Cereibacter sphaeroides 2.4.1: one gene and its partners. The protein of the gene in region 3 interacts with the protein of the main gene of each other region in a pairwise test. Links are inferred from orthologs where the notes say so. Each region holds a gene or a part of one and is shown on either strand. Other genes may lie near its edges. The genes, in order: hfq, nusG and rho.

The links.
Region 1: the proteins of rho (region 3) and hfq interact in binary tests that used the Escherichia coli proteins (3 or more experiments, as listed by UniProt). The link is inferred for Cereibacter sphaeroides 2.4.1 from one-to-one orthologs.
Region 2: the proteins of rho (region 3) and nusG interact in binary tests that used the Escherichia coli proteins (3 or more experiments, as listed by UniProt). The link is inferred for Cereibacter sphaeroides 2.4.1 from one-to-one orthologs.

The regions. Positions count from the first base shown.
Region 1 is NC_007493.2:1,459,865-1,469,428, forward strand. The notes cover bases 3,711-6,373. They hold hfq (RNA chaperone Hfq), read right to left. Parts: upstream 5,328-6,373; coding sequence 5,094-5,327; downstream 3,711-5,093. Other genes in these bases: hflX (GTPase HflX), read right to left, coding at 3,749-5,092; RSP_RS07140 (potassium transporter TrkG), read right to left, coding at 5,485-6,373. Also shown: RSP_RS07115 (NAD(P)-dependent oxidoreductase), read right to left, coding at 1-739; RSP_RS07120 (penicillin acylase family protein), read left to right, coding at 816-3,287; more of RSP_RS07140, read right to left, coding at 6,374-6,996; Trk system potassium transporter TrkA, read right to left, coding at 6,998-8,374; nitrogen assimilation response regulator NtrX, read right to left, coding at 8,429-9,564. UniProt on the Escherichia coli protein: RNA chaperone that binds small regulatory RNA (sRNAs) and mRNAs to facilitate mRNA translational regulation in response to envelope stress, environmental stress and changes in metabolite concentrations.
Region 2 is NC_007493.2:282,898-292,609, reverse strand. What follows is about bases 444-3,254. They hold nusG (transcription termination/antitermination protein NusG), read right to left. Parts: upstream 2,211-3,254; coding sequence 1,677-2,210; downstream 444-1,676. Other genes in these bases: RSP_RS01440 (CatB-related O-acetyltransferase), read right to left, coding at 2,810-3,254; secE (preprotein translocase subunit SecE), read right to left, coding at 2,373-2,567; rplK (50S ribosomal protein L11), read right to left, coding at 1,132-1,584; rplA (50S ribosomal protein L1), read right to left, coding at 444-1,128. Also shown: rplJ (50S ribosomal protein L10), read right to left, coding at 1-191; more of rplA, read right to left, coding at 430-443; more of RSP_RS01440, read right to left, coding at 3,255-3,454; tuf (elongation factor Tu), read right to left, coding at 3,622-4,797; RSP_RS01430 (hypothetical protein), read right to left, coding at 4,898-5,473; parC (DNA topoisomerase IV subunit A), read right to left, coding at 5,632-7,935; RSP_RS01420 (SH3 domain-containing protein), read left to right, coding at 8,069-8,629; RSP_RS01415 (SDR family NAD(P)-dependent oxidoreductase), read left to right, coding at 8,930-9,712. UniProt on the Escherichia coli protein: Part of the processive rRNA transcription and antitermination complex (rrnTAC). The complex forms an RNA-chaperone ring around the RNA exit tunnel of RNA polymerase (RNAP).
Region 3 is NC_007493.2:2,995,742-3,005,616, forward strand. What follows is about bases 6,289-9,262. They hold rho (transcription termination factor Rho), read right to left. Parts: upstream 8,423-9,262; coding sequence 7,154-8,422; downstream 6,289-7,153. Other genes in these bases: mnmE (tRNA uridine-5-carboxymethylaminomethyl(34) synthesis GTPase MnmE), read right to left, coding at 6,289-7,128; hemJ (protoporphyrinogen oxidase HemJ), read right to left, coding at 8,564-9,061. In the rest of the region: RSP_RS14500 (RidA family protein), read left to right, coding at 1-139; radical SAM family heme chaperone HemW, read left to right, coding at 142-1,299; RSP_RS14510 (YbaN family protein), read left to right, coding at 1,301-1,654; RSP_RS14515 (ParB/RepB/Spo0J family partition protein), read right to left, coding at 1,629-2,531; RSP_RS14520 (ParA family protein), read right to left, coding at 2,531-3,355; 16S rRNA (guanine(527)-N(7))-methyltransferase RsmG, read right to left, coding at 3,348-3,968; tRNA uridine-5-carboxymethylaminomethyl(34) synthesis enzyme MnmG, read right to left, coding at 3,965-5,830; more of mnmE, read right to left, coding at 5,842-6,288; RSP_RS14550 (Maf family protein), read left to right, coding at 9,444-9,875. UniProt on the Escherichia coli protein: Facilitates transcription termination by a mechanism that involves Rho binding to the nascent RNA, activation of Rho's RNA-dependent ATPase activity, and release of the mRNA from the DNA template.

The DNA of each region.
Region 1 (9,564 bases), 1.5 Mb from region 3 along the record:
GGAGGCAGATGCCCAGATCCTTGCGCATCCAGTCCACCGCAAATCCGTAGTCGAACTTGCCGTCGAGCATCGAGCCATGCCGGTTCGCCATCTGCCAGCTGCCCGCGGCGCCCTGGCTGATGACCTCGACCACGGCCTTGCCGTCCATGCCCGCCTTCTCGCCGAAGGCCAGCGCCTCGGCCAGCCCCTGCACCAGCCCCGCGATGCAGATCTGGTTCATCATCTTGGCGATCTGGCCCGAGCCGCTCTCGCCGAGCCTGCGGCAGACCCGGGCATAGGCCGCCATCACCGGCTCGGCCGCGGCATAATGCGCCTCCGAGCCGCCGCACATGATCGACAGGACGCCGTTCTCGGCCCCCGCCTGCCCGCCCGAGACCGGCGCATCGACGAAGCCCAGACCGAGCCCGTCCGCCTCGGCCGCAAGCTCGCGCGTGACCTGCGCCGAGACGGTGGTGTGGTCGACGAAGATCGCGCCCCGCTCCATGCCCGCGAAAGCGCCGCTCTCGCCGCGGCAGATCGAGCGCAGATCGTCGTCGTTGCCCACGCAGGCCATCACGAATGCGGCACCCTCGGCGGCCTCGGCCGGCGTGGCGGCCGCGCGTCCGCCATGCTGCGCGGCCCAGGCCTCGGCCTTGGCGGGGCTGCGATTGTAGACCGTCACCTCGTGCCCCTTGGCCGCGAGATGCCCCGCCATCGGGAAGCCCATGACCCCCAGTCCCAGAAATGCCAACTTGGCCATGATCTTCCTCCCGATTGCCGTCATGTCACGGATCGACTAGGAACCATTCCGACCTCTCGCGTCAAGGACGGGCCCCATGATCGTCGTCTTCCGCTGGCTCCTGCGCATCTTCACCGGCCTCGTGGTGCTCGCGCTCGTGGCCACGCTGATCGGCTACTATTTCCTGTCGCGCTCGCTGCCCGACTATAACGAGAGCTTCCGCATCGAGGGCCTCTCGGGCCCGGTCGAGATCGTGCGCAACGATGCCAACGTGCCCCATATCTTCGGCAAGACCGACGAGGATGTCTATTTCGCGCTGGGCTTCGCCCATGCGCAGGACCGGCTCTGGCAGATGGTCACGATGCGGCGCACGGCGCAGGGGCGGCTGTCGGAAGTGTTCGGCGAGCGGACGCTGAAGATCGACGAGCTCATGCGCCGCTACGACCTCTACGGGCTCGCCCAGAGCTCTGTCGAGGCGCAGGATCCCGAGACGCGCGCGGCGCTCGAGGCCTATGCCCGCGGCGTCAACGCCTGGATCGCGGAGGTGAATGCCGACGCCCGCGGGCGGGGGGCGCCGGAGTTCTTCCTCTTCTCGAACGAGATCGCGGTCTGGCGCCCGGCCGACAGCATCGCGCTCATCAAGCTGATGGCGCTTCAGCTCTCGTCGCACCTGCAATCCGAGGTGCTGCGGGCCCGGGCCTCGCTGCTCTTGCCCGACGCAAGGGTGGCGGACCTCCTGCCCGATGTGCCGGGGGCGGGCGTGATCGCCCTGCCGTCCTACGCGAGCCTCGTGCCGGGACCTTTCCCGGCGCTGCGCAAGGCCGAGCATGTCGAGGATCCGCTCTCGCCCTTCCACACGAAGAGCCTTTCCGGCGCCTCGAACGCCTGGGCCGCGGCCCCCTCGCGCTCGGCTGCGGGCGGATCGCTTCTGGCCAACGACCCGCATCTGGGCTTCACCGCCCCCTCGATCTGGTATCTGGCCCGGCTGCAGCTTTCCTTGGGAGGCGTGATCGGCGCGACCCTGCCCGGCGTGCCCGCAGTGCTCCTCGGCCGGTCGAACCGGCTCGGCTGGGCCCTGACCTCGGCCTACCTCGACGATCAGGACATCCATATCGAGGAGGTGAACCCCGAGAACCACGAGGAATATCGCACGCCCGACGGCTGGAAGCGGTTCGAGACCCGCCGCTCGATCATCAAGGTGAAGGACGCGCGCCCGATCACCATCACCCTGCGCTGGACCGACAACGGCCCCGTCCTGCCGGGCACCCACTACGATCTCGCCGCCATCACGCCCCCCGGCCATGTGGCCTCGCTGTCCTGGACGGCACTCTCCCCCGCGGACACGTCGATGAGCGCGGCCGTTCGGCTGATGAAGGCCGCGAGCATCGACGAGGCGATCGAGGCGGGGCGCCTCTTCGTGGCGCCGGCGCAGAACCTCATGCTCGCGGACACGCAGGGGGTGGCGCTGCAGACCGTGGGGGCGATGCCCCGCCGCGATCCCGCGCACCAGTCGAAGGGGCGGATGCCCTCGCCCGGCTGGATCGCCGGGAACCGCTGGCAGGGCACCTTCCCCTATGAGGAGAACCCGCGTGTTGTGACCCCCGAGACGGGCATCCTCGGCAATACCAACAACAAGACGGTGGATCGCCCCTTCCCGCTCCATGTCTCTTTCGACTGGGGCGACACGCAGCGCATCCAGCGCTGGCTCGCGCTGATGAAGAGCCGCGAGGTCCATACCCGCGAGAGCTTCATCGAAGCGCAGCTCGACACGGTCTCGCCCACGGCGCGGAACCTCCTGCCGCTCGTGGCGGCGGATCTGTGGTTCACCGGCGAGGCCGCGCCCGAGGGCACGCCCGAACGGCTGCGGCAGCGGGCGCTGGCGCTGCTTGCGGAATGGAACGGCGAGATGAACGAGCATCTGCCCGAACCGCTGATCTACATGGCCTGGATGCGGGCGCTGCAGGACCGGCTGATCCGCGACGAGCTGGGCCCGCTCGCCGACGAGTTCGACCATCTGCAGCCCGATTTCGTCGAGCGCGTCTACCGCAACACGGGCGGCGCCTCGGTCTGGTGCGACATCATCCAGTCCGCCGCCACCGAGAGCTGCACCGACATCGCGCGCATGGCGCTCGACGATGCGCTGGTGCGGCTGACCGAGGACTGGGGCCCGAATGTCGAAAGCTGGCGCTGGGGCGATGCGCATCAGGCCACCCACGACCACCCGACGCTGGGTCAGGTGCCGGTGCTGCGCTATTTTGTGAACATCCGCCAATCCACCTCGGGCGGCGACCAGACGCTGATGCGGGGCGTGACGCGCGGCACGGGGCCCAACCCCGACGAGAATGTGGCGGGCGCGGGCTATCGCGGCGTCTATGATTTCGCCGACCCGGATTCGTCGGTCTTCATCACCTCGACCGGCCAGTCGGGTCACCCGCTCTCGCGCTTCTACGACAATCTGGGCGAGCTCTGGCGGCGGGGAGAATATATTCCGATGTCGCTCGACCCCGGCCTCGCCCGGGCAGCCGCCGTGGGCATCACCCATCTCGAGCCCGCCGCCGCGGCCGACTGACGGCCGCGCCCCCCGAAGACGGCTGCGGCCGACAGCCATCGCCGCCTGCCTGCCTCGCGACCGCGCACAGACGAAGGACAAGCCGTCCGCCGAATGGCTCCCCCGTGCGCCGTTCGCGGTCCGAAGATAGAAGAAGAAGAGACCCGTGGCGGTGATGATGATCGGCACGATCATGGGCGAGATCAGGATCGCCATGATCGCGCGCCGGCAGGGCATCTCCGGGCGCGGGCTCCCCACACCGCCGACCCGTTCCTGCCCACGCGCAGAACAGCTCCTTCACTCTGCCCAAATATCCTCGGGGGGAGACCGGCCGCAGGGCCGGGCCCCGGGGGGCAGACAGCCCCCCGCCTTCGCGGCAGAAGCTCAAGCACAGGACCGTCCGTCCCGGCGGCGCCACCGCAGAGGGCAAGGAGCCTCGCCGAAGAGCTCCGGCCGGCAGGGTTGCTGCCGCTCCCGGCCCCTCACAGGTCGCGGAAGCGCTTCTCCTGCCGGGCGGTCCAGCGGACGTCGATCCGGTGGCCCTCCTCCGTCTCCGCCTCGCCCGTCACCACCCCTTCGGCATGAAGCCAGGCGCGGCGGCGGCCATCGGCGAAGCCCAAGGTCAGCTGGCGCTCGGTCTTCTCCTCGTCGAACGTGGCCGAGACCGCCTCAAGGAGGTCCGGCAGCCCCTCGCCGGTCAATGCCGAAAGCGCGAAGATCGTCTCGGACTTCGCGGCCTGCGCCAGAAGCTGCTCGTGCGCCGCCCCCTCCACGAGGTCGAGCTTGTTCCAGACTTCGACTTGCGGCGTCGCCCCCTTTACGCCCAGGCTCTGCAGGATCTCGGCCACGTCGGCCGCCTGCTCGGCGGTCTCGGGATGGGCGATGTCGCGCACATGGAGGATCAGGTCGGCCTCGAGCACCTCCTCGAGCGTGGCGCGGAAGGCCGCGACCAGCTGGGTCGGCAGGTCCGAGATGAAGCCCACCGTGTCGCTCAGGATCACCTTGCGCCCCGAGGGCAGCGTGACGCCGCGCATCGTGGGATCGAGCGTGGCGAAGAGCATGTCCTTGGCCAGCACGTCCGCCCCGGTCATGCGGTTGAAGAGCGTCGATTTCCCCGCGTTGGTGTACCCCACCAGCGCCACGATCGGAAACGGCACCTTGCGCCGCGAGGCCCGGTGCAACTCGCGCGTCTTCACCACCTTGTCGAGCTGGCGGCGGATCCGGATCACCTGCTCGTCGATGGCGCGGCGGTCGGCCTCGATCTGCGTCTCGCCGGGGCCGCCCACGAAGCCGAGGCCGCCCCTCTGGCGTTCGAGGTGGGTCCAGGCCCGCACGAGCCGGGTGCGTTGATAGGAGAGCGCGGCGAGTTCCACCTGAAGCACGCCCTCGCGGGTGCGGGCGCGGTCGGCGAAGATCTCGAGGATGAGCCCGGTCCGGTCGAGAAGCTTCACCCCCCATTCCTTCTCGAGATTGCGCTGCTGCACCGGCGAGACCGGCCCGTCGACCAGCACGAGGCCCACATCGAGCCCCTTGAAGCGCGCCTTCAACTCTTCGACCTTGCCGGTTCCGAACAGAAGGCCCGGCTGGGCGCGCGGCAGGCGCACCACCTCCTGTCCCACGATCTCCATGTCGGGCAGCGCTGCCGCCAGCGACACGGCCTCGGCCAGACGCAGGTCGGGCAGCCGGCGCGAGCGCTCGGTGCGGATGTCGGGATGGAGCACGAAGGCGCGCATCGGCTGCGACTTCGTCGCACCGTCGGAGGCCGCCTGGCTCTCCCTGTCACCCTCGTTCCGGGGCTCCTCCTCCCCTTCCTCGGGATCGGTCAAATCAGTCGTCGCCCTCGTAGAGATTGATCGGTTGCCCGGGCATGATGGTCGAGATCGCGTGCTTGTAGACCAGCTGCGACTGTCCGTCCCGACGCAGCAGGACGCAGAAATTGTCGAACCAGGTAATCACGCCCTGCAGTTTTACACCGTTAATGAGAAAAATCGTAACCGGAACCTTGGCCTTCCTGACATGGTTCAGAAAGGCGTCCTGCAAGTTTTGTTTATCGGCAGCCATCCGTTATCTTGCCTTTATGGTTGAGACGCTTCCGTCTTTCCTCGTTCCCCCCGGCTGCAATCCGACGGTCGGAATCGAGTATGGGCAGGAGTTGCGGGAGATTCCAGCCCCAATAACAGATCGTTAGTCTTGTGCGGCAGGCCTGCCGCTTTTCCGCTCAGCGCCGCCAGCTCGCCGGGGCCAGAAGGGCGAGGATCGCGAGTGTTTCCATACGCCCAACGATCATGGCCGCGCCCGCGATGACCTTGGCCGCGGGACCGAGCTCGGACCATCGGATCGGCGTCTCGACCGCCAGATCGGCCAGAGGCCCGGTGGTGGTCAGGGCCGCGATCCCGAGCACCATCGCGCGCTCGAAGCCGAGCCCCGCGAGGCTCAGCGCCGCCGTCACCACGGCAATCGAGAAGGCGAAGAGCATGAAGAAGATCCAGGCCATGTAGGCCCCTTCGCGGCGCAACCGGCGCGCGACGACGCCCTGTCCGCCGATCGAGCTCGGATGCACGATTCGCTCGAGCTCGCGCTCGGCGTGGCGGTAGAGCGCATAGACCCGCAGGAGCTTGACGCCCCCGGCCGTGGTGGCCACCCCGCCGCCCACGATGGCGAGGCCGAGGAGGATTAGGCCCGGCGTGCCGAGACCCGACCACGAGCGCGAGGCGACCCAGTCGCGGGATTCGTAGCCCGTGGTGGTCAGGAACGAGAGCGTGGTGAAGAGCCCGCCCCACATGGCGCGGGCGGCGGCGGCGATGTTCTGGGTCTCCTCGGTCTCGATGGCGCCGATCCAGTGGCGCAGGAACAGCACCACCGGCACGCCGATCAGGAAGAAGAAGGCCATCATCACCTCGGGATCGCGCTGGATGGGCGTGTCGCGGTAGACCATCGAGGTGCCGGGCATCAGCCGTCGCGTCACGGCGAGGAAGAGGAAGAGGAAGATCAGGAACTCGCCCCGGAACCCGGCCTCTCCCGCCGTCATCGTCTCGAGCGGAGAGATCCCGCTGGTCGAGAGCGTCCCCATCGCGTGACAGAGGCCCACGAGGCCGGTTTCTCCGGCCAGAAGCAGGAGCCCCCAGAGCGCGAGCGTGAGCCCGCCATAGGCCGGAAAGAGCGCGAGCGACTGGCGCACCAGCCGTTCGGTCGGATCGGCGATGCGGGTGATCTGGCTCGCCTGCTCGCGGCCCGGAACATGGCCCGAGATGACCTCCATCCCGCCGAGGCTCAGCGGCGCGAGCACCGCCATCGCGGCCGTCAGCACGAAGAAGCCGCCGAGCCAGCCCACCAGAGCGCGCCACAGATGCACCGAGGGCGGCAGCCGCCCCGGCGTGTCGTAGAGCGTGGCGCCGGTCGTGGTGAAGGAGGACAGCATCTCGAACCAGGCGTTCGTGAAGCTCGTGTCCGGGACTGCCATCTGGAACGGCAGCGCCAGCATCGGCGGCAGGATGAGGTAGGCGCCCACCAAAGTCGACAGGTGCGCCCGCGCCGCCCGGGGCGGAGGCCGGTTCTGCGTCGCGATGGCGATCATCGCGATCAGGATCAGCAGGAACGTGCCCGCATAGAAGAAGGCGCGGGCCACCTCGTGCTGGCGCAGGGCTACGGCATGGGCTGCAGGCACATACATGGCCGCGGCGCCGCCCGCCATCAGCACGACGATTAGGGGGACCGAGCGCACGCGCCTCATGTCAGAAGAAGTCGATCGAGACCTGCAGGAGGCGCTCGACCTCCGGCACGTCCGCCGTCATGCAGAAGAGCGCGATCACATCGCCGTCGTCCACGCGCAGGTCTCCGGTGGGCTTCAGCACCCGGTCGCCCTTCATCACAGCGCCGACGAGCACGCCCTCGGGGAAGTCGATGTCGCGGATGTGACGCCCGGCCAGCGGCGAGGTCGAAAGCACCTGCGCCTCGATCACCTCCGCCTCGGCGTCGCCGATGGAATAGATCGCCCGCACCCGGCCATGGCGGACATGGCGCAGGATCGAGGAGACGGTGGTGGCGCGCGGGTTGATGTAGGCGTCGATGTCGAGCGCCTGCATGATCGGCAGCAGCGTCGGGTCGTTTACCAGAACGATGGCCATCGGGCAGCCGGCCTGCTTGGCGCGGATCGCGGCGAGGATGTTCGTCTTGTCGTCGTCGGTCACGGCCAGCACCGCGTCGGCCCGGTCGATGTTGGCCTCGGCCAGAAGGTCCATGTCGAGCCCGTCGCCGTTCAGCACGATGGTCCGCTCGAGCCCGTCGGCCGCCACTTCGGCCTTGGCCCGGTTGCGCTCGATCACCTTGACCCGCACCCGGTCGGCCCGCGCCTCGAGCGCCTTGGCCACCGCAAGCCCCACGTTGCCGCCGCCGATGACGATGATCCGCTCCTGCTTGCGCGAGGATTTCCCGAAGATGTCCAGCGTGCGCACCACATCGTCGGAATGGACGAAGACATAGACCTCGTCGGCGGCGAAGAGCTGGTCGCCCGGCTCGGGCACGAAGAGCCGCCCCTCGCGCCGCACGCCCACCACGATGGCGCGGAGGCTGGTGAAAAGCTCGTTGAGCTGCCGGAGCGGCGTGTTCAGCACCGGGCAGTCCTCGTCGAGCGCGATGCCCAGAAGCTGCGCCTTGCCCTCCATGAAGCTCTCGGTGTCGAAGGTCGAGGGCGCGGCGAGGCGCTGGAGCGCGGCCTCGGCCACTTCCTTCTCGGGCGAGATCACCACGTCGATGGGCAGGTGGTCACGCCGGTAGAGGTCGGAATAGATCGCGTCGAGGTAGCTCTGCGCCCGCAGCCGCGCGATCTTGCGCGTGATGCCGAAGATCGAATGGGCCACCTGACAGGTGACCATGTTGACCTCGTCGGAATGGGTGGCGGCGATGATCATGTCGGCATCGCGCGCGCCGGCCTTCTCGAGCACGTCGGGATAGGAGGCGAAGCCCACCACGCCCTGCACGTCGAGCGTGTCGGTCGCACGGCGCACGAGGTCGGCGTTCATGTCGACCACGGTCACGTCGTTCCGCTCTCCCGAAAGGTGACGCGCGATCTGCCAGCCGACCTGGCCTCCGCCGCAGATGATCACCTTCATGTCACGGACTCCGGCTTGTCAGGGCCTTCTGCTTCGCAGAACGGTCCGCCCGGGTCAATCCGGCGCCCCGAGCGGCTCCTCCTCGTCCTCGTAATCGTCCTCGATTCGGGCAAGCCGGCTGCCTCCCTTCGCGGTGGTCACCACGCCCAGCGACTTCAGCTTGCGGTGCAGGGCCGAGCGTTCCATCCCGACAAAGGCCGCCGTGCGGCTGATGTTCCCGCCGAAGCGGTTGATCTGGGTGAGAAGATATTCGCGCTCGAAGAGCTCGCGTGCCTCTCGAAGCGGGAGCGTGGCGAGCGCCCCGCCGAGGATCAGCCGCCCCTCCTCGCCCGGGCCCTCGTTGCCCGGCAGCTCGCGCGCCTCGATGGGGCCCGATCCGTCGCCGAGGATCAGCACCCGCTCGATCACGTTGCGCAGCTGGCGCACGTTGCCCGGCCACGGCATCGTCTGGAGCATTGCCTCGGCCTCGGAGGTGAGGCTGCGCAGCGGCAGGCCCTGACTGCGGTGGAACATCTCGATGAAGTGCCGGGCCAGCATCGGAATATCCTCGCGCCGGTCGGTCAGCGCCGGCACCTCGATCGGCACCACGTTCAGCCGGTCGTAAAGTTCCTGCCGGAAGCGGCCCGCGGCGATCTCGGTGCGCAGGTCGCGCGTCGTCGAAGAGATCACCCGCAGGTCGACCCGCACCTTGTCGGTGCCGCCCTGCCGGGTGAATTGCTGTTCGGTCAGCACGCGCAGGATCTTCGACTGGGTGCCGAGCGGCATGTCCGCCACCTCGTCGAAATAGACGATGCCGCCGTGCGCCTGCTCGAGCAGCCCCTGCTCGATCCCGCGCTCGGCCGTCTCGCGGCCGAAGAGGACCTCCTCCATCCGGTCGGGCTCGACGGTGGCCGAGGAGACCGAGATGAAGGGCGCCCCTGCCCGGCCCGAATTGGCGTGGATGAAGCGCGCGGCCAGCTCTTTCCCGGCGCCCGCGGGCCCTGAGAGCATGACGCGCCCGTTCGACTTGGTGACCTTCTCGAGCTGCGACTTCAGCAGCCGGTAGGCGGTCGAGCCGCCCAGCATCTCGGCCGCCGAGACGTCGCGCCGGCGCAGCTCGCTGTTCTCGCGCCGCAGACGCGCCGTCTCCATCGCGCGCTGGACCACCACCATGAGCTGGTCGATGTTGAAGGGCTTCTCGATGAAGTCGT
Region 2 (9,712 bases), 2.7 Mb from region 3 along the record:
CCGGCGAGGGCGATCTTGGCGAGCCTGTTCTTGGCAACGCGTACGGACCCACCGACTTCGCGCATCTGCGCGCGCAGGTCCTGCATCTGAGCAACCGTGATGCCTGCGTAGTGTGCAACCACAACCACGCCAGAGCTTTCGAAGATCTGGCCGAGTTCCTCGACCACTTTCTCTTTCTGGGCTCTATCCACAGTTTCACTCCAAGTTTGGGGGTCGCCCCCCGGCTCACTTCTGCCCCGCGAGCGGGGCGTTCGGGTCCGCGATGTGGTCCCGAGCCAAGATCCGGCGGTTTCCCGCGAAAATCCGTCTCGTTCCCCATCTCAGGCAGGATATTAAGAGGTTGCCCCCACCCGCCGTCTCGGACAGGACAGGGCGTCTCCGCCCCGTCATCCCCTGCCCGAGGGCAGGGGAATTCTCAAAGCCCCCGCCTCAGTGGCTGGTGGCGGAGGTCAGGTCGACCGAGACGCCCGGGCCCATGGTCGAGGAGAGCGACACCTTCTTGAGGTAGGTGCCTTTCGCCCCGGCGGGCTTCGCGCGGTTCACGGCATCGACGAAGGCGCGGACGTTCTGCGCGAGCTTGTCCGCCTCGAACGACATCTTGCCGACGCCGGCGTGGATCACGCCCGCCTTCTCGACCTTGAACTGCACCTCACCGCCCTTGGCGGCCTCGACGGCGGATTTCACATCCATCGTCACGGTGCCGACCTTCGGGTTCGGCATCAGGTTGCGCGGCCCGAGGATCTTGCCCAGACGGCCGACGAGCGGCATCATGTCCGGGGTGGCGATGCAGCGGTCGAACTCGATCTTGCCCGACTGGATCGTCTCCATCAGGTCTTCGGCACCGACGATGTCGGCCCCGGCGGCTTTCGCCTCGTCCGCCTTGGCGCCGCGGGCGAAGACCGCCACGCGCACCGTCTTGCCCGTGCCGTTCGGCAGGGTGACGACGCCGCGCACCATCTGGTCGGCGTGACGCGGGTCGACGCCCAGGTTCATCGCCACTTCGAGGGTCTCGTCGAACTTCGCCGAGGCGGCCTGCTTGATCAGCGCCACCGCATCCTCGACAGAGATCAGGTCCTTGCCGACGAAGGCTTCACGCGCCGAGCGCGTCCGTTTTCCAACCTTGGCCATGACTTACCCCTTGACCTCGATGCCGCAGGATTTGGCCGAGCCGAGGATGATCTGCATCGCCGCCTCGACGTCGTTGGCGTTCAGATCCTTCATCTTGGCTTCGGCGATCTTGCGGATCTGCGCCACGGTCACCGAACCCGCCACTTCGCGGCCCGGCTTGGTCGAGCCCTTCGGACGGTTCCGCTTGCCCACCGGAGCGAGGCCCGCAGCCTTCTTCAGCATGAAGGACGCCGGCGGCGTCTTCAGCTCGAGGCTGAAGGACTTGTCTTGGTAGTAGGTGATGATGACGGGCGTGGGCGTGCCCGGCTCGAGGTCGGCGGACTTCGCGTTGAATTCCTTCACGAAGGCCATGATGTTCAGGCCGCGCTGACCCAGCGCCGGACCGACCGGCGGGGACGGGTTGGCTTGACCCGCCTTCACTTGCAGCTTGAGGCTGCCGATAATCTTCTTGGCCATATGGCCTCTCCTCTGTCACTGCCCCCGAGGGGCGAGTTTAGTGGTCCGGTCCGTCACGCCCTGCGGGCGCGCTCGCCTCCCACGCGATGCACTCAGGCGCCCTTGGCCACCTGGGTGAATTCCAGCTCGACCGGGGTCGCCCGGCCGAAGATCGAGACGGTCACCTTGAGGCGCGAATGCTCTTCATCCACATCCTCGACCATGCCCGAGAAGCCCTCGAACGGGCCGTCGGTCACCTTCACCGTCTCGCCGATGTCATAGCGGATCAGGCTGCGCGGCTGCGCCTCGCCTTCCTCGACGCGGTTCAGGATCGTGTTCACTTCCGAGTCGCGCATCGGCATCGGCTTGCCCTGCGGACCGAGGAACCCCGTCACCCGGTTGATCGAGGAGATCAGGTGATAGCCGCGGTTCGACATTTCCATGTGGACGAGCACATAGCCCGGCATGAAGCGGCGCTCGGACGTGACCTTCTTGCCGCGCCGGACCTCGATCACCTCTTCGGTGGGGACCAGCACCTCGTCGATCTCTTCCTCGAGACCGGCGTCCGCCACGGCGGTCCGGATCTGCTCGGCGACCTTCTTCTCGAAGTTCGAGAGAACGCTCACCGAATACCAACGCTTCGCCATGCCTTAGCCTTACCTCTTCGCGCGGGGCAATCCCCGCTCCTCCGGCGAACCAGTGTCCGCCCCCAGAACAAAAAACAGCGCGCAACCCGAATCGCTGCGCGCCGGCCTCTTCCCAGTGACCGCCCGATTACAGGCAGCACCCCCGGCGTTCAAGCGGAAATGTCAGAAGGTGTTGAGCAGCAGGCTCAGCCCCTGCCGGATCGCGAAGTCGACGAGCGAGAAGAAGGTCGCGGTCAGCGCCGCCATGACGAAGACCATGATGGTGGTCAGCAGCACCTCGCGCCGGCCGGGCCAGGCGACCTTGCCGACTTCGCTGCGCACCTGCGAGATGAACGTGAAGGGATTCGCCTTGGCCATCGTCTGTCCTCAAGAAGCGTCGCGCGGCAGATACGCCCTCGGACGCCGAAGTTCAAGGCTCTCGCCGGAAGAGCGCGGGATCGGGAAGGGCCTGGCAGGGGCAGGGGGACTCGAACCCACGACCCTCGGTTTTGGAGACCGATGCTCTACCAACTGAGCTATACCCCTAGGCCAGCCGCGAGATACGGCAGCCGGCGCCCGACCGCAAGTGCAAAGTTGCGCCCCGTGCGCCGGCTGCGGCGTCAGCGCGCGGCCGCCTCGAGATCGCCCGCCATCAACGCGGGCAGCCGCTCGGCCAGGCGCTCCTGCGGCCAGTCCCACCAGGCGAGCGCAAGGAGCCGCGCGATCACCTCGGGCGGAAAGCGCATCCGCAGGATGCGCGCCGGATTGCCGGCCACCACCGCATAATCGGGCACGTCACCGGCAACCACCGCCCCCGCCCCCACGATCACCCCATGGCCCAGCCGCACGCCGGGCAGGATCAGCGCCCCATGGCCGATCCAGACATCGTGGCCGATCACCGTGTCGGGCAGATCGGTCAGCGCCTCCTTGAGCAGCGCGAGGCTCGCCGGATCGAAGATCGCGAACGGATAGGTGGTGAGCCCGCCTGCCGGATGATTGGCGGAGGCGGTGATGATGCGCACGCCATGGGCGATCTGGCCGTAGCGGCCGATCTCCAGCCGCTCGGGCGCGCCGGGATAGAGGTAGGGCACCAGCCGTGCCGCCCAATCCTCGGGCGGGTCGAAATCGTTGGCATAGGTGAAATCGCCGATGCGGATGTTCGGATGGTCGATGACGCGGTTCAGATGCACCATCGAGGGGTTCGCGCGCCCGTCGGCAAAGCGCATCGGATGCCGGAGGCCGGCGTTCAGCAAGGGGGAGGGCATGGGATCTCCTCTGGCGTTTCGGACAAACGGTCAGATGCGGATCGTCACCATGCGGGCCTCCCTCACAGGCGCCGGATGCGGCGCGGGCCTTACCCTCGCACGGACGGCGCCAAAGGAAAAGGCGCGCGGGATGCCCCGCGCGCCCTGCGCCGACCGATCCGTCAGGATCAGGCGATGATTTTCGAGACGACGCCGGCGCCGACGGTGCGGCCGCCTTCACGGATGGCGAAGCGGAGCTTCTCTTCCATGGCGATCGGCGCGATCAGCTCGACGTTGAACTTCAGGTTGTCGCCCGGCATCACCATCTCGGTGCCTTCCGGCAGCTGCACGGTCCCGGTCACGTCGGTGGTCCGGAAGTAGAACTGCGGACGGTAGTTCGCGAAGAACGGGGTGTGGCGGCCGCCTTCCTCTTTCGTGAGGATGTAGGCCTCGGCCTCGAACTTCGTGTGCGGCTTCACCGAGCCCGGCTTGCAGAGAACCTGCCCGCGCTCGATGCCGTCGCGGTCCACGCCGCGGAGCAGCAGGCCCACGTTGTCGCCCGCTTCGCCCTGGTCGAGGAGCTTGCGGAACATCTCGACGCCGGTGCAGACCGTCTTCTTCGACGGGCGGATGCCGACGATCTCGAGTTCCTCGCCCACCTTCACCACGCCGCGCTCGATCCGGCCCGTGGCCACGGTGCCGCGGCCCGAGATCGAGAACACGTCCTCGACCGGCATCAGGAAGGGCTGGTCCACGGCACGCGCCGGGGTCGGGATGTATTCATCCACGGCGGCGATCAGCGCGCGGATCGAATCCTCGCCGATTTCCTTGTCGGTGCCGTTCATCGCGGCCAGAGCCGAGCCCTTGATGATCGGAATGTCGTCGCCGGGGTAGTCGTAGGACGACAGAAGCTCGCGGATCTCCATCTCGACCAGCTCGATGAGTTCCGGATCGTCCACCTGGTCGACCTTGTTCATGTAGACGACCATGTAGGGGATGCCCACCTGACGGCCGAGCAGGATGTGCTCGCGCGTCTGCGGCATCGGGCCGTCGGCCGCGTTCACCACGAGGATCGCGCCGTCCATCTGCGCGGCGCCGGTGATCATGTTCTTCACATAGTCGGCGTGGCCGGGGCAGTCGACGTGCGCATAGTGGCGCGTGTCCGACTCGTATTCCACGTGCGCGGTCGAGATCGTGATCCCGCGGGCCCGCTCTTCCGGCGCGCCGTCGATCTGGTCGTAGGCGCGGAACTCGCCGAAATACTTCGTGATCGCGGCCGTCAGAGTCGTCTTGCCGTGGTCAACGTGGCCGATCGTGCCGATGTTGACGTGCGGTTTGTTACGTTCAAACTTTGCCTTTGCCATTGGCGGAGCGCCTCGCGGATTGGGGGGCGGCCCAAGCGACACCGGACAGCCCGTTCTACACGGCGGCGGAGTTATCCATTGGCAGGAAGAAAATCAAGTATCACTTGTCTTTCCCCGGCGCGGGCGCGGGTTTCGGCGGCAGCGGCGGCAGGCCGAACCACTCGGGATGGGCGACGAGCCAGCCCTCGATCCGCTTGGCCGCATTGTAGGCCAGCGCCTCCATCTGCTCGTCCTTGCTCATCGTATAGCCGCTGCCCACGATGGAGCCGCCGGTCAGGCTCTCGAAGACGGTCATCTTCTCGCCCTTCTCGTTGAGCTTGGCGCCGGCCGCATCGTCCCAGATGTTGGCCGTGATCGCGATCACAGACTTCGGCGCCGCAACCACCGGGATGCCGGGCGGAGCCAGCGCATAGCCGTCGATGCTGACGCCCAGATTGTAGAGCTTCGTCCCCTCGTAGCGCCCGAACCGGTCGTCGATCGCCGTCTTCATGACCGCTTCCCACTCCTCGACCGAGGCCTCGCGCGAGATCGGCACCTTCTGCGCATGATCCGCCACGACGATGTTCAGCCCGAGCGCGAAATCGCCCAGATCGACGGGCGGTTCCTTCAGGTCGTTGCGCTGGCAGGCGGTCACGAGCAGGGCCGCAAGGCAGAGGGCTGCGAGGCGCAGGATCATGGGCTTCTCCGAAAGAGGGTGACCCCGCATAACTTGCCCCGTCCCGCCGTGCAACCGCCGCCCGCGGAACCGCCCCCGGGCGCCCGGCCCTTTCACTCTGCCCAAATATCCCGCGGGGGTCCGGGGGCGCGAAGCCCCCGGCTCCGGCCGCCCGCGCGTCAGGTGAAGCGGTTGTCCCGCGGAAAGCCCCGGGGCGCCATCTTGCCGGCGCCGGCCCGCGCGGCCGTCCATTCGGCCAGTTCGGTCTCGGTCCGCGTGCGGCCGGCCGGGTCCTTCCAGCTCAGCCCCCGGGCGATCTCGAAGGTGATCGCGTCCGACAGGCCGCCGTCCTTGTATTTCTGCAGCCGGACGCCCTTGCCCTTGGCCATCTCCGGCAGTTCGCTCACCGGGAAGACCAGAAGCTTGCGGTTCTCGCCCACCACCGCCACGTGATCGCCGCGCACCGGTCGGCAGACGGCGGTCCGCACGCCCTCCTTCATCGAGAGCACCGCCTTGCCCGCGCGGGTCTGGGCCAGCACCTCTTCGGACGGCACCACGAACCCGTCGCCCGCCGACGAGGCGAGCAGCAGCTTCTCGGCCGGACGCCAGACGAAGATGTCGTGGATCTCGGCCTCGTTCGGCAGGTCGACCATCAGCCGCACCGGCTCGCCCATGCCACGCCCGCCGGGCAGGCTCGCGCCCGTCAGCGTGTAGAAGCGCCCGTTCGAGCCCACGAGCAGAAGCCGGTCGGTCGTCTCGGCATGGAACAGGAAGCGCGGGCCGTCGCCATCCTTGAACTTCGCCTCGGTATCGAGCGGCTGGTGGCCCTTCATGGCCCGGATCCAGCCCATCTGCGAGCAGATCACCGTGATCGGCTCGCGCTCGATCATGGCTTCCAGCGGCACTTCCTCCACCTCGCCCGCCTCGGCGAACTGGGTGCGCCGCGCACCTGCCACGGTCCATTTGCCGAAGAGCTTGCGGATCTCGCCCAGATCGTGCCCGATCCGGTCCCACTGCAGCCGCTCCGAGCCGATCAGCGCCTCGAGATCGGCCCGCTCGGCCAGAAGCGCATCGCGCTCGGCCAGAAGTTCCATCTCCTCGAGCCGCCGCAGCGAGCGCAGGCGCATGTTGAGGATCGCCTCGGCCTGAACCTCGCTCAGATCGCCCGGCCCCGGCCCCGGCCCGACATAGTCCTTCTCCGAATTCGCCCGCTTGAACCTGCGCCCCCAGCTCTCGGCCATCAGCGCGCGCTTGGGGTCGGCATCGTAGCGGATGATGTCGATCACCCGGTCGAGGTTCAGGAAGGCCACGATCAGGCCGCCCAGCACCTCGAGCCGGTGGTCGATCTTCTCCATCCGATGCTGCGAGCGGCGGATCAGCACGTTGCGGCGGTGGTCGAGGAAGGCGCGCAGCACCTCCTTGAGCGAGCAGACCCGGGGCGTCCGCCCGTCGATCAGCACGTTCATGTTCAGCGAGAAGCGGATCTCGAGGTCCGAGTTGCGGAAGAGCATCCCCATCAGCATCTCAGGGTCGACGGTGCGCGCTCGCGGCTCAAGCACGATCCGCACATCGTCGGCGCTCTCGTCGCGCACGTCGGCCAGCGCCGGGACCTTCTTGGTCTGGATGAGCTCCGCCAGCCGCTCGATCAGCTTCGACTTCTGCACCTGATAGGGGATCTCGGTCACCACGATCTGCCAGGTGCCGCGGCCCAGATCCTCGGTCTGCCATTTCGCCCGGAGCCGGAACGCGCCGCGCCCCGTCCGGTAGGCCTCGAGGATCTGCTCCTTCGGCTCGACGATCACGCCGCCAGTGGGAAAGTCGGGGCCGGGGATCAGGCTCACCAGCGTGTCGTCGGCGATGGCGGGATCGCGGATCAGCGCGAGGCAGCCCTCGATCAACTCGTCGAGATTGTGCGGCGGGATGTTGGTGGCCATGCCCACCGCGATTCCCGACGCGCCATTGGCCAGCAGGTTCGGGAAGGCCGCGGGCATCACCACCGGCTCTTCCAGCGTGCCGTCGTAGTTCGGGCGGAAATCGACCGCGTTCTCGGCCAGCCCCTCCATCAGCAGCTCGGCGATGGGCGTGAGGCGCGCCTCGGTGTAGCGCGAGGCGGCCGGGTTGTCGCCGTCGATGTTGCCGAAGTTGCCCTGCCCGTCCACCAGCGGATAGCGGACGTTGAAATCCTGCGCGAGGCGCGCCATCGCGTCGTAGATCGCCGCATCCCCGTGCGGGTGATAGTTCCCCATCACGTCGCCCGCGATCTTGGCCGACTTGCGGAAGCCGCCGGTGGGCGAGAGCCGCAGTTCGCGCATCGCGAACAGGATGCGGCGGTGGACGGGCTTCAGCCCGTCGCGCGCGTCCGGCAGAGCGCGGTGCATGATGGTCGAGAGCGCATAGGTCAGGTAGCGCTCGCCGATGGCACGGCGGAGCGGTTCCGAGGTCGTGAGGGGCTCTTCGGTCGGATCTTCGGGCGTGTCGGTCATGGCGCGTGTCTAGTCCCGGCTGCCGCTCCGGTCCAGACGGAAAGGAATCCGGGAACCTGCCGCCGGGGAACGCGGTTCACAGGGCAAGGGAGGCACGGCCCCAGCCTCCTCATTGATCCCGGAGATTTTTCCCATGCTGCGTCTGACGTTGCTTCTTTGCTGCACCCTATTTGCCGTCCTGCTGATCGGCGGCCGCGATACCGGCCAGATGCGGCCGGGACTGGCCGCCGCTGCGAAGCTCGAACCCCATCCGCGCCCGGTGGTGACGCCCGTCGAGACGGCCTCGCTGGAAGCGGCGCGGACGCTGACGGTGGCCGCCGAGGCCCAGCCGGTGACGACGCCCGCCCCCACCCCCGTTGCGCTGCCCGCGACGCGCTACCGCGGCGACTGGGTGCAGGTCCTGCCGCTGCCGCCGCGCGCAGCCGAGACCCGCGCACCGCAGCCGGTGCTGGCCGCCGCCACGGTCGCCGAGACGCGGCAACCTGCGGGAGAGGTGCGCCATGTGACGGCCGACGCGGTCAATGTCCGCAGCGGCCCCTCGACGGCCTATCCGGTGGTCGGCCGGGTGCTGCGCGGAGACGCGGTGCTGGTCGACGGCCCGCAGGAGGGAAGCTGGGCACCGATCCGCATCGAAGGCGACGGCGTCTCGGGCTACATGGCCGCCCGCTTCCTCGCGCCCGGCACCGCCTTCTGATCTCCGGCCCGGCATCGCGGATCGGGCTCGCCGTGACCTTGCGCGCAGGGCGCTGACGCCAAAGGTCACGCCCCAATGGCTTCTTGCGCCGTCATCCTGCGCGCGAGGCGAACTCCACGCCTGCCCGATCCCACGCCTGCCTGTTTCTCCGGCACGGAGTGCCCGGCTCGTCTCCGATGAAGCCCGCGGCGGCAGAGCGTCTTCCCTCCCCTGACAGGAGTGCGTCCCGAGGCTCCGCCTACCCCTTGGCCTTCCCCGCCCTTTGCGCCAAGAGGAGCGCAGGCGAGGGCGGGGCTCCGGATGAAAAGCGTTCTGATCACGGGCTGCTCGTCGGGCATCGGGCTCGACGCGGCACGGGGACTTGCGGCCCGCGGCTGGCGGGTCTTCGCCACCTGCCGGCAGGAAGCCGACTGCGACCGCCTCCGCAGCGAGGGGCTCGAGAGCTTCCGGCTCGATTACGACGATCCCGAAAGCCTCGCCGCCGCCGTCGAGGAGGCCACGCGCCGCACCGGCGGCACGCTCGACGCGCTCTACAACAACGGCGCCTTCGCTTGCCCGGGCGCGGTGGAGGATCTGCCGCGCGAGGCGCTGCGGGCCGTGCTCGAGACCAATATCGTGGGCGTCCACGACCTGACGCGGCGGGTCATCCCGATCATGCGCCGTCAGGGGCACGGGCGGATCGTCAATTGCTCCTCGGTGTTGGGCTTCGTGGCCTATCCCTGGCGCGGCGCCTATGTCGCCTCGAAATTCGCGATGGAGGGGCTGACCGATGTGCTGCGGATCGAGATGGCAGACACGCCGATCCGGGTGATCCTGCTGGAACCGGGCCCCATCGCCTCGCGGATCCGCGAGAATTCCATCCCGCATTTCGAGCGCTGGATCGACTGGAGAGCCTCGGCCCGCGCCGACCAGTATCGCACGCTTCTGGGCCGGCTCTACGAGGGCGGCGAGGATCGCTGGCAGCTGCCCCCATCCGCCGTCACGGAAAAGCTGGTGCAGGCGCTGGAAAGCCCCCGCCCCCGCGCGCGCTACCGGATCACCGTGCCGAGCCGCACCGCCTGGGTGCTGCGGCGGCTCCTGCCG
Region 3 (9,875 bases):
TGCGGCGCTGGTCGAGGCGCTGGTCCCCGTTCTGGGGGACGTGCTGGGCGAGATCCGCCCGGCCGCGACCATGGTCATCGCCGGGCTGATCCGCCCCGAGATGCTGGTCGAGATCGAGGTGACAGCCTTCAAGGGGTAGCGATGGACGACTGGCGGAACGGCGGCTTCGGGCTTTACCTGCACTGGCCGTTCTGTCAGTCGAAATGCCCCTACTGCGACTTCAATTCCCACGTCGCGGCCACCATCGACCAGGGGCGCTGGCAGCGCGCCTATCTCTCCGAAATCCGCCGTCTGGGCGCCGAGACCGAAGGCCGGGTGCTGAACTCGGTCTTCTTCGGCGGCGGCACGCCCTCGCTGATGGAGCCCGACCTCGTGGCGGCCATCCTCGAGACGGTGCGCGCCACCTGGCCGCTCGCCAACGATCTGGAGGTGACGCTCGAGGCCAATCCGGGCTCGGTCGAGGCCGGGCGCTTCCGGGGCTATCGCGCAGCGGGCGTGAACCGCATCTCGATGGGCATTCAGGCGCTGAACGACGCGGACCTGAGGAAGCTCGGGCGGCTCCATACGGTGGCCGAGGCGCGGGCCGCGTTCGACGTGGCCCGCACGACCTTCGACCGGGTGAGCTTCGACCTGATCTATGCCCGGCAGGATCAGCCGCTGGAGCATTGGCGCAGCGAACTGACCGAGGCGCTGACGATGGCCGCCGATCACCTCTCGATGTATCAACTTACAGTTGAAGACGGCACGGCTTTCGGCGACCGTTTCAAGCGGGGCAAGCTGCGGGGGCTGCCGGAAGAGGAGCTGTCGGCGGACATGTATGCGCTGACGCAGGATCTGTGCGAGGCGGCGGGCCTGCCCGCCTATGAAGTCTCCAATCACGCGCGGCCGGGCGCCGAATCGCGGCACAATCTGATCTACTGGCGCGGCGGCGACTATGCGGGCGTGGGACCCGGCGCCCACGGGCGCCTCACCTTTCCGACCGGACGCTGGGCGACCGAAGCCCCCAGGGCACCCGCCGCCTGGCTCGAGCGCGTGGAACGCGACGGCACTGGCGAAGGCCCGCGGGTCCGACTGGACGCCGAGGATCATGCGCTCGAATATCTGATGATGTCCCTCCGCCTGCGTGAGGGGCTCGACCGCGGGCGCCATGCGGCGCTCGCCGGGCGGCCACTGGACGAGCGGCGGGTCGCGGACCTGCGGGAGATGGGCATGATCGACACGGACGACGAGCGGATCTTCGCGACGACCGAGGGCCGGATGGTCCTCAATTCCGTCATCACCGCTCTGGCGGGGGCGTAGGATGCGGCTCCTGTGGGTCTCGGCCGGCCTCGCCGCGCTGGGACTGGGCGTGCTGGGCATCTTCCTGCCCCTCCTGCCCACCGTCCCCTTCCTCCTGCTCGCGGCCTTCTGCTTCGCCCGCTCGTCCGAGAGGCTGCACAGCTGGCTGATCCACCACCCCGTCCTGGGCCCGCCCATCCGCGACTGGGAGCGTTCGGGCGCCATCTCGCTCAAGGGCAAGCAGATGGCGACCCTGTCGATGCTGGCCGTCTTCGGGATCTCGGTCGGCCTTGGTCTCCGGCCGACGATCCTGGCCGTTCAGGCGGCGGCGCTCTGCGCCTCCGGCCTCTTCATATGGACCCGTCCCTCGGCATGACCGAGAGTGTCCGGCACAGGGTGTCGAGATCGTCGAGCGTGTTGTAGCGGATCGTGAGCCGACCGTTCTCGCCGCCCGGCTCGTGATCGATCGTCACCGCCATCTTCAGATTGGCCGAGAGATCCGCCTCGAGCGCCCGCGTGTCGGCATCCTTCTCGCGGCCACCGCGCGGCGCGCTCGGCTTGCGCTTCTCGCCCGCCCCGCGCGCCAGACGCTCCGTGTCCCGCACCGAGAGGTTGCGCGAGATCACCTGCCGCGCCAGATCCGAGGCGTTGGGCGTGGTGATGAGCGCCCGCGCGTGGCCCGCGGTCAATTTCCCCTCCCGCAGCCAGGCCTGAACGTCGTCAGGAAGTTGAAGCAATCTCAACAAGTTAGCGATGTGAGAGCGGCTCCGTGACAGCGCCTCTGCCAGCTTCTCCTGTGTGTGGCCGAACCGGTCCATCAGCTGACGGTAACCCATCGCCTCTTCGATCGCATTCAGGTCGGCGCGCTGGATGTTCTCGATGATCGCAACCTCGAGCACTTCCGTATCGTCGAACTCGCGCACGATCACCGGCACTTCGTGTAGCTGCGCGAGCTGCGACGCCCGCCACCGCCGCTCGCCCGCCACGATCTCGTAGCGGTCGCCATCCGGCATCGGCCGGACGATCAGCGGCTGGATCACGCCCTTCTGCCGGATGGAAGCGGCCAGATCCTCCAGCGCCTCCGGTCCGAAATCGCGACGCGGCTGATTCGGGTTCGGCATCAGCTTCTCGACCGGCACGAGAAGGTCCGGCCGGCGCGCTGCGCCCTGCCCCGCATCGACCTCGACCTGAATGTCCGCCATCAGCGCGGACAGGCCGCGGCCAAGCCCACGACGCTCCATCTTCTTCTCCATCACAAGGCGGGTTCCTGTTGGGCCACGAGGCCGTGGCGCACCGCGATCTCCCGAGCCAGCGCCCGGTAGGCCTCGCTGCCCTTCGAGGTCGGATCGTAGGACAGCACCGGCAGCGCATAGGACGGCGCCTCGCTGACACGGACATTTCGCGGAATCATCGTGCGGAAGACCAGGTCGCCGAGGTTCTGGCGGGCATCGCCCTCAACCAGTTGCGACAGGTTGTTCCGTTTATCATACATCGTGAGCAGCACGCCCTCGATCTTCAGCGCCGGATTGGCCGTCCCCCGCACTTCGCGGATCGTCAGCATGAGCTGCGACAACCCTTCGAGGGCGAAGAACTCGCTCTGCAGCGGGACGAGAACCGAATCGCAGGCGATAAGCGCATTCACCGTCAGCAGGCTCAGCGACGGCGGACAGTCGATCAGGATATAGTCGAAGCCGAACCGCTCCATGCCCTGCTGCCGCAGCGCCTCGCGCAGCAGCTGGCTTCGCTTCTCGTTCACCGCAAGCTCGATGTCGGCCGAGGCAAGATCCGCATTCGCCGGACAGATGAAGAGGTTGTCGGTGCGCGTCGGCAGGACGACCTCGTCCAGATCCGGCCTGTCGAGAAGAAGGTCGTAGCTGGTCTTCAGCCGGTCGGGAGCCTCGATCCCGAGGCCGGTCGAGGCGTTGCCCTGCGGATCCAGATCGACCACCAGGATCCGGGCTCCGAGTTCCGCGAGGCCGGCAGCCAGGTTGATCGCAGTCGTGGTTTTGCCCACGCCCCCCTTCTGGTTCGCGATCGCCAGGATGAGCGGCTTTCCGGGTCGGTTCGAGTCAGACATGAGCCAGGGCTTTCAGCTTCAGGATGACAGCGTCGGGATCGGTGAGGCTCGGCAGAGTCTCCACCTCCATGTTCCACGACTGGCGCGCCGCTGCAATCTCGCTGATGTGTCCCACGCCTTTCGGGAAGAGGCAGATCCCATTCGGCGCCAGATGCGGCGCAGCCAACGCGCACAGGTCGGGCAAGGCGGCCAGAGCGCGGGCGCTGATGACATCCGCCTTCTGTGGCGGAAGCGACTCGATGCGGGCGGCCAGCACCGAGGCGGAGAGCTTCAGCTCGCGACAGGCTGTCCGCAGGAACGTGGCCTTGCGCTGATCCGATTCGACTAGAACGAATCGAGACTCCGGCGATTCGTATGCCGCCATGATCGCAACGACGATCCCCGGAAAGCCGGAACCGCTTCCAAGATCGAGCCACAGGCGAGGTTGAGAGGCGAGGTGCGTCCGCAGCTGCGCCGAGTCAAGGACGTGCCGAGTCCAGATGCTGTCTACCGTGGAGCGCCCGATCAGGTTGACCGCCTTGTTCCACTTCTCCACCAGCGCCACGAAGTGCGAAAGCTTCTCAGATGTTTCACGTGAAACATCCAATTGCGCGAGCACGCTCTCCTGCATCATACCGCCGCCGCGTCCCGGCCAGCGCGGCGCAGACGAGCCAGGATCAACGTCAGGGCGGACGGGGTCATCCCCTCCAGCTGTGCGGCCTGAGCGATGGTCGACGGACGGGCACGCATCAGCTTGGACTTCAGCTCACTCGAAAGTCCCGATAGCGGCGCATAATCGAAGTCCGCGGGAATGCGGATCGCCTCGTCGCGCTTCAGCGCCGCTGCCTCCTCTTCCTGCCGCAGGATGAATTGAGCATAGAGCCCGTCCTTTGCCAGCTGCTGACGGATCTCTTCCGGAAGATCGCCGTACCCCTCGACACCCCGCGCAACGGCGCTCGCGGCCTCCTCCCCGAAGGCCATCACGGCGAAAGCTGTGCGTCGCATGCCATCCTGGCTGACCTGGATCCCCAGCTCGTTCAACTGCGACGGAGTGAAGCTGCTGCCCTCGAGAAGGGCCCTCCCCTTCTCCAGCAACTCGCGCTTCCTGTTGAAGCTCTCCCGCCGCGCATCGCTGACGCAGCCCAGATCCAGCCCGATGGGCGTCAGGCGTTGGTCGGCATTGTCGGCGCGGAGAGACAGACGGAACTCGGCCCGCGACGTGAACATCCGATAGGGTTCGGTGACGCCACGGCTCGTAAGATCGTCGATCATCACGCCGAGGTAGCTCCCCGAGCGGCTGAAGTGGAGCGGCTCGCGCTCCCGGATCGAAAGGGCCGCATTGAGCCCCGCCGCGAGCCCTTGGGCAGCGGCCTCTTCGTAACCGGTGGTGCCGTTGATCTGCCCGGCGAAGTAGAGCCCGCCAAGTGCCTTCACTTCGAGAGTTGGACGGAGCTCACGCGGATCGAAATAGTCGTACTCAATCGCGTAGCCGGGCTGCAGGATGCGCACATCCTCGAGCCCGGCAATCGTGCGAACGTACGCCTCCTGAACCTCCGCTGGAAGAGAGGTCGAGATCCCGTTGGGATAGACGGTGTCATCATCGAGGCCTTCGGGCTCAAGAAAGACCTGATGCGCCTCCTTATCCGCGAAACGCACAATCTTGTCCTCGATGGACGGACAGTAGCGCGGCCCGACACCCTCGATATGGCCCCCATACATTGCGGAGCGACTCAGGTTATCCCGCACGATCTGGTGAGTCCGTGCGTTCGTATGGGTGATCCCGCAGGCAATCTGACGCGCTTTGGGCGCCCGGTTCAGGAACGAGAAGACAACCGGATCCTCGTCTCCCGGCTGCATCTCAAGCTCGGTCCAGCGAATCGTGCGGCCATCGAGGCGCGGCGGGGTGCCAGTTTTCAGCCGCCCGCGCGCCAGAGACAGCTCTCCCAAGACTGCCGCGAGCCGCTGCGATGGATCGTCGCCCATCCGACCCCCGGGACGCCGTTGGTCGCCGATATGAATAATGCCGTTCAGGAACGTCCCCGAGGTGAGGATCACCCGCCCTGCCCAGACACTCGTCCCGTCTGCCAACGAGACTCCCTGAACCCGACCGCCATTGACCTGCAGGTCGACGACCTCACCCTCAATAACCGTCAGACCGGGCTGCGCTGCCAGAAGCCGCTGCACGGCTTCACGATATAGCCGGCGATCCGCTTGGGCGCGCGGGCCTTGCACGGCCGGACCCTTCTTCCGATTCAGCAGGCGGAACTGGATGCCCGCCTCATCGGCCGCGCGGCCCATGATGCCGTCGAGTGCATCGATCTCGCGCACGAGGTGGCCTTTTCCAAGCCCACCGATGGCCGGGTTGCAGGACATGACGCCGAGCCCGGACTTGCGGAGGGTAAACAGCGCAACCTGAACGCCCATGCGCGCAGCAGCGGCAGCCGCTTCACAGCCGGCGTGCCCCCCACCGATGACAACAACGTCGAAATGTTTCACGTGAAACACCCTCACTTCCCGATGCAGAAGCTGGCAAAGATCTCGCCCAGAAGCGACTCCACATCCACCCTCCCCACGAGAGAGTCGAGGGAGCGGATCGCGCGTCGCAGGTCATCTGCCGCCAGTTCCGTGTGCTGTTGGCCCCTCAATAGCTCAGCCCGCACCGATTCCATAGCCCCGATTGCGCGTTCGATGGCGAGACGGTGCCGCTCGCGGGTCAAACTTCCGGCACCTGCAGTGCGTCCCAGAAGCCTCTCGCCGATGGCGGCCACGAGTTCTGGCACGCCCTCTCCCGTCCGGCCCGAGAGGCGCAGCCCCTGCCCCGGTCGAAGGTCTGCCTTTCCCTGCACAACCAGATCATCAGCCTGAACGGTGATGCCGGACAATGGTCCGCTGTCGTCCAGAAGGAAAACACGCAGGTCCGCGGCCTTGGCCCGGGTCACGGCGCGTTCGATGCCAAGGCTCTCGACAAGGTCCGACGTGTCCCGCAGTCCCGCCGTGTCCAGGAAGGTCACAGGAAGCCCGTCGAGATCCATCCGCACCTCGATTACATCGCGCGTCGTGCCGGCGATCTCAGAGGTGATCGCCGCCTCTCTTCGCGCCAGCGCATTGAGAAGCGTGGATTTCCCGGCATTGGGCGCGCCAACGATGGCGACCTCGAATCCGTCGCGGATCCGTTCCGCAATCCGCGATCCGTCGACCTCCCGCCGAAGATCCGCCAACAGGCCGTCGATCAGGGTCAGCACTTCGGGCGTCACATCGACCGGCACATCCTCATCGGCGAAATCGATGGTCGCCTCGAGCAGCGCCGCTGCCCGAATGAGGTCCGCCCGCCACCGCTCTGCCCGCTCACCGATGGCGCCGGAAAAGACCCGCATCGCCTGACGGCGCTGAGCTTCCGTCTCGGCATCGATCAGGTCAGCCAGCCCCTCGACCTGCGCGAGGTCGAGCCGACCGTTCTCCAGGGCCCGGCGGGTGAACTCCCCGGCTTCGGCCGCCCTCAGCCCGGGCAGGCCGGACAGGACCCGGAGCACCGAAGAGACGGCAGCAGGACTACCATGGAGATGCAGTTCGGCCGAGGTTTCACCAGTGAAACTGGCGCCAGCGCCGAAGAGCAGCACCAGCGCTTCGTCGAGAACTTCACCGTTCCACGTCAGACGCCGCAGGGCGGCGTGCCGGAGAGAAGGCAAAGGAACGCCGAACGCCTGCACCGCCTCATGCGACCGCGGTCCGGAAAGGCGCAAAACCGCCACTCCGGCCTTGCCGCGTGCGCTGGCCAAGGCGTAGATCGTGTCCATTCCGGCGTCCTGTCGAGCGGGTCGCTCAGGTGTTCATGGAATCGAAGAATTCCGCGTTGCTCTTGGTCTGCCGCAGCTTGGAGATCAGGAACTCGATCGCATCGGTGGTGCCCATCGGGTTCAGGATGCGGCGCAGGACATAGGTCTTCTGCAGATCGGACTTGTCGACCAGCAGATCCTCTTTCCGGGTGCCAGATTTGAGGATGTCCATGGCGGGGAACACGCGCTTGTCGGCGACCTTCCGGTCAAGGACGATCTCGGAGTTGCCGGTACCCTTGAATTCTTCGAAGATCACTTCGTCCATCCGGCTGCCGGTATCGATCAGGGCGGTCGCGATGATCGTCAGCGACCCGCCTTCCTCGATGTTCCGCGCTGCGCCGAAAAACCTTTTCGGACGCTGAAGCGCGTTGGCATCGACGCCGCCGGTCAGCACCTTGCCGGACGAGGGCACCACGGTGTTGAAGGCGCGCCCGAGGCGGGTGATCGAGTCGAGCAGGATCACCACGTCGCGCTTGTGCTCGACGAGGCGCTTGGCCTTCTCAATGACCATCTCGGCCACGGCGACGTGCCGCGTGGCGGGCTCGTCGAAGGTCGAGGAGACGACCTCCCCCTTCACCGACCGCTGCATGTCCGTGACCTCCTCGGGCCGCTCGTCGATGAGCAGCACGATCAGGTAGCACTCGGGGTGATTGGTCGCGATGGAGTGGGCGATGTTCTGCAGGAGCACCGTCTTGCCGGTCCGCGGCGGCGCCACGATCAGCCCGCGCTGCCCCTTCCCGATCGGCGCCACCAGATCGATGATGCGCGCGGAACGGTCCTTCATCGTGGGATCGTCGACTTCCATCTTCAGCCGTTCATCGGGATAGAGCGGCGTGAGGTTGTCGAAGTGCACCTTGTGGCGCGCCCGTTCGGGATCGTCGAAGTTGATCTTCGTCACCCGCGTCAGGCTGAAATAGCGTTCGTTCTCGCGGGGCGCGACGATCACGCCCTCGATCGTGTCGCCGGTGCGCAACGAGAACTGACGCAGGATCTCGGGCGAGACGTAGATGTCGTCCGGGCCCGGCAGATAGTTGGCCTCGGGCGAGCGCAGGAAGCCGAAACCGTCCTGCAGCACCTCGAGCACGCCGTCTCCGCCGACTTCGTAGCCTTCCTCCGCATGTTCCTTGAGGATCGAGAACATCATCTCGCCCTTCCGCATGGAAGGCGCGTTCTCGATCTCCCACTCCTCGGCCATGGCCAGTAGATCGGCCGGAGTCTTGGCCTTCAGGTCAGCGAGGTTGAGACGTTCGTTCATGGCACTCTGCGCTCGTCAGGAGCGCCTCCGGAAGGGGGAGTCGCTGCAGCATAGGATGGGAAGATGCAATGGACCGGACGGCCCTGCAAGGCCGCACATAGGCGCTGCGACGCCGCGAGTCAATGATCTTGGGCCGGGGGCTCAGAAGCCCCAGTAGTTCCATTTCGCCACAGCGGAGAAGACGATCACCAGCATGAGGAGCGTCGGAAGCTCGTTCATCATGCGGTAGGTGCGCCCCTTGTGGCGGTTGGCGCCCGCCGCGAAGTCGCGCCGGCGGGCCGCGAGCCACATGTGAAATCCGGTCATCGCCAGAACGCAGGCGGCCTTCGTCCAGGGCCAGAGCATCGACCAGTCGACGATGCCCGGCGTGAAGACGAGGAGCAGGCCGAAGATCCAGGTCGCGATCATGGCCGGGTTCATGATCGCCCTCAGAAGCCGCCGCTCCATTGTCTGGAACAGCGCGTCCGTCTCGGTTCCGGCTTTCACGACCTCGGCGTGATAGACGAAGAGCCGGGGCAGGTAGAACAGCCCCGCCATCCAGGCCAGCACCGAAATCACATGCAGCGACTTGGTCCACAGGTAGTAGTCGGCCAGGAACGTGCCCATCGTCGTCTCCTCGAAGTGGTCGGCCATCCTCATAAGAAAAGAAAGATTAGAAGGGAATGATGCAGTAGGGCGCAGGGATAACTGGATTTCCGATCTTACCCCTGCGCTTTTCCACAGGATCCCGCCTGGGGGCAGCGGTGTGTATAAGTGTGGAGAATTTCCGGACCCTCCGTGAAACACAAATCCGAACAGTGTGTTGCAGGAATTATTCTGTGTGGATAAGTTTCAGGCCGCTCCCCCCAGCCATGGGAGAGATGGATCGTCCACGGGAGGCGGGAAGCTTCGTCCACGAGTGGACAACTGTGGCTCTTTGCCCGATAACATGGCATCTTGACGGCCCATCGGTCGCCGACAGCCCGGCTTGTGCCGGATTCGCCGTCAGGAACAGAAGCAGACTATCCACAGCCTCCTCCCCATGCGCCTTCTCCTCGCCTCTGCCTCGGAAACGCGGCTCGCGCTCCTTCGGGCCGCGGGGCTGGAGCTCGACGCCCTGCCCGCCCGCATCGACGAAGAGGGCGTGCGCGCGGCGCTGGAGGCCGAGGGCGCCTCGCCGCTCGACGTGGCCGACACGCTGGCCGAGATGAAGGCGCAGAAGCTGGCCGAGCGGCACCGCGAGGCGCTGGTTCTGGGCTGCGATCAGGTGCTGGCCTTCCGCCGCGAGGTCTGGGGCAAGGCCCCCTCGCCCGAGGCGCTGCGCGCCCAGCTCCTCCGGCTGCGGGGCGAGACCCACAAGCTGATCTCGGCCCTCGTCCTCTACGAGGAGGGCCGCCCGGTCTGGCGCCATGCGGGCGAGGTGCGGCTCACCATGCGCGAGTGTTCCGACGGCTGGATTGACGGCTACATCGCC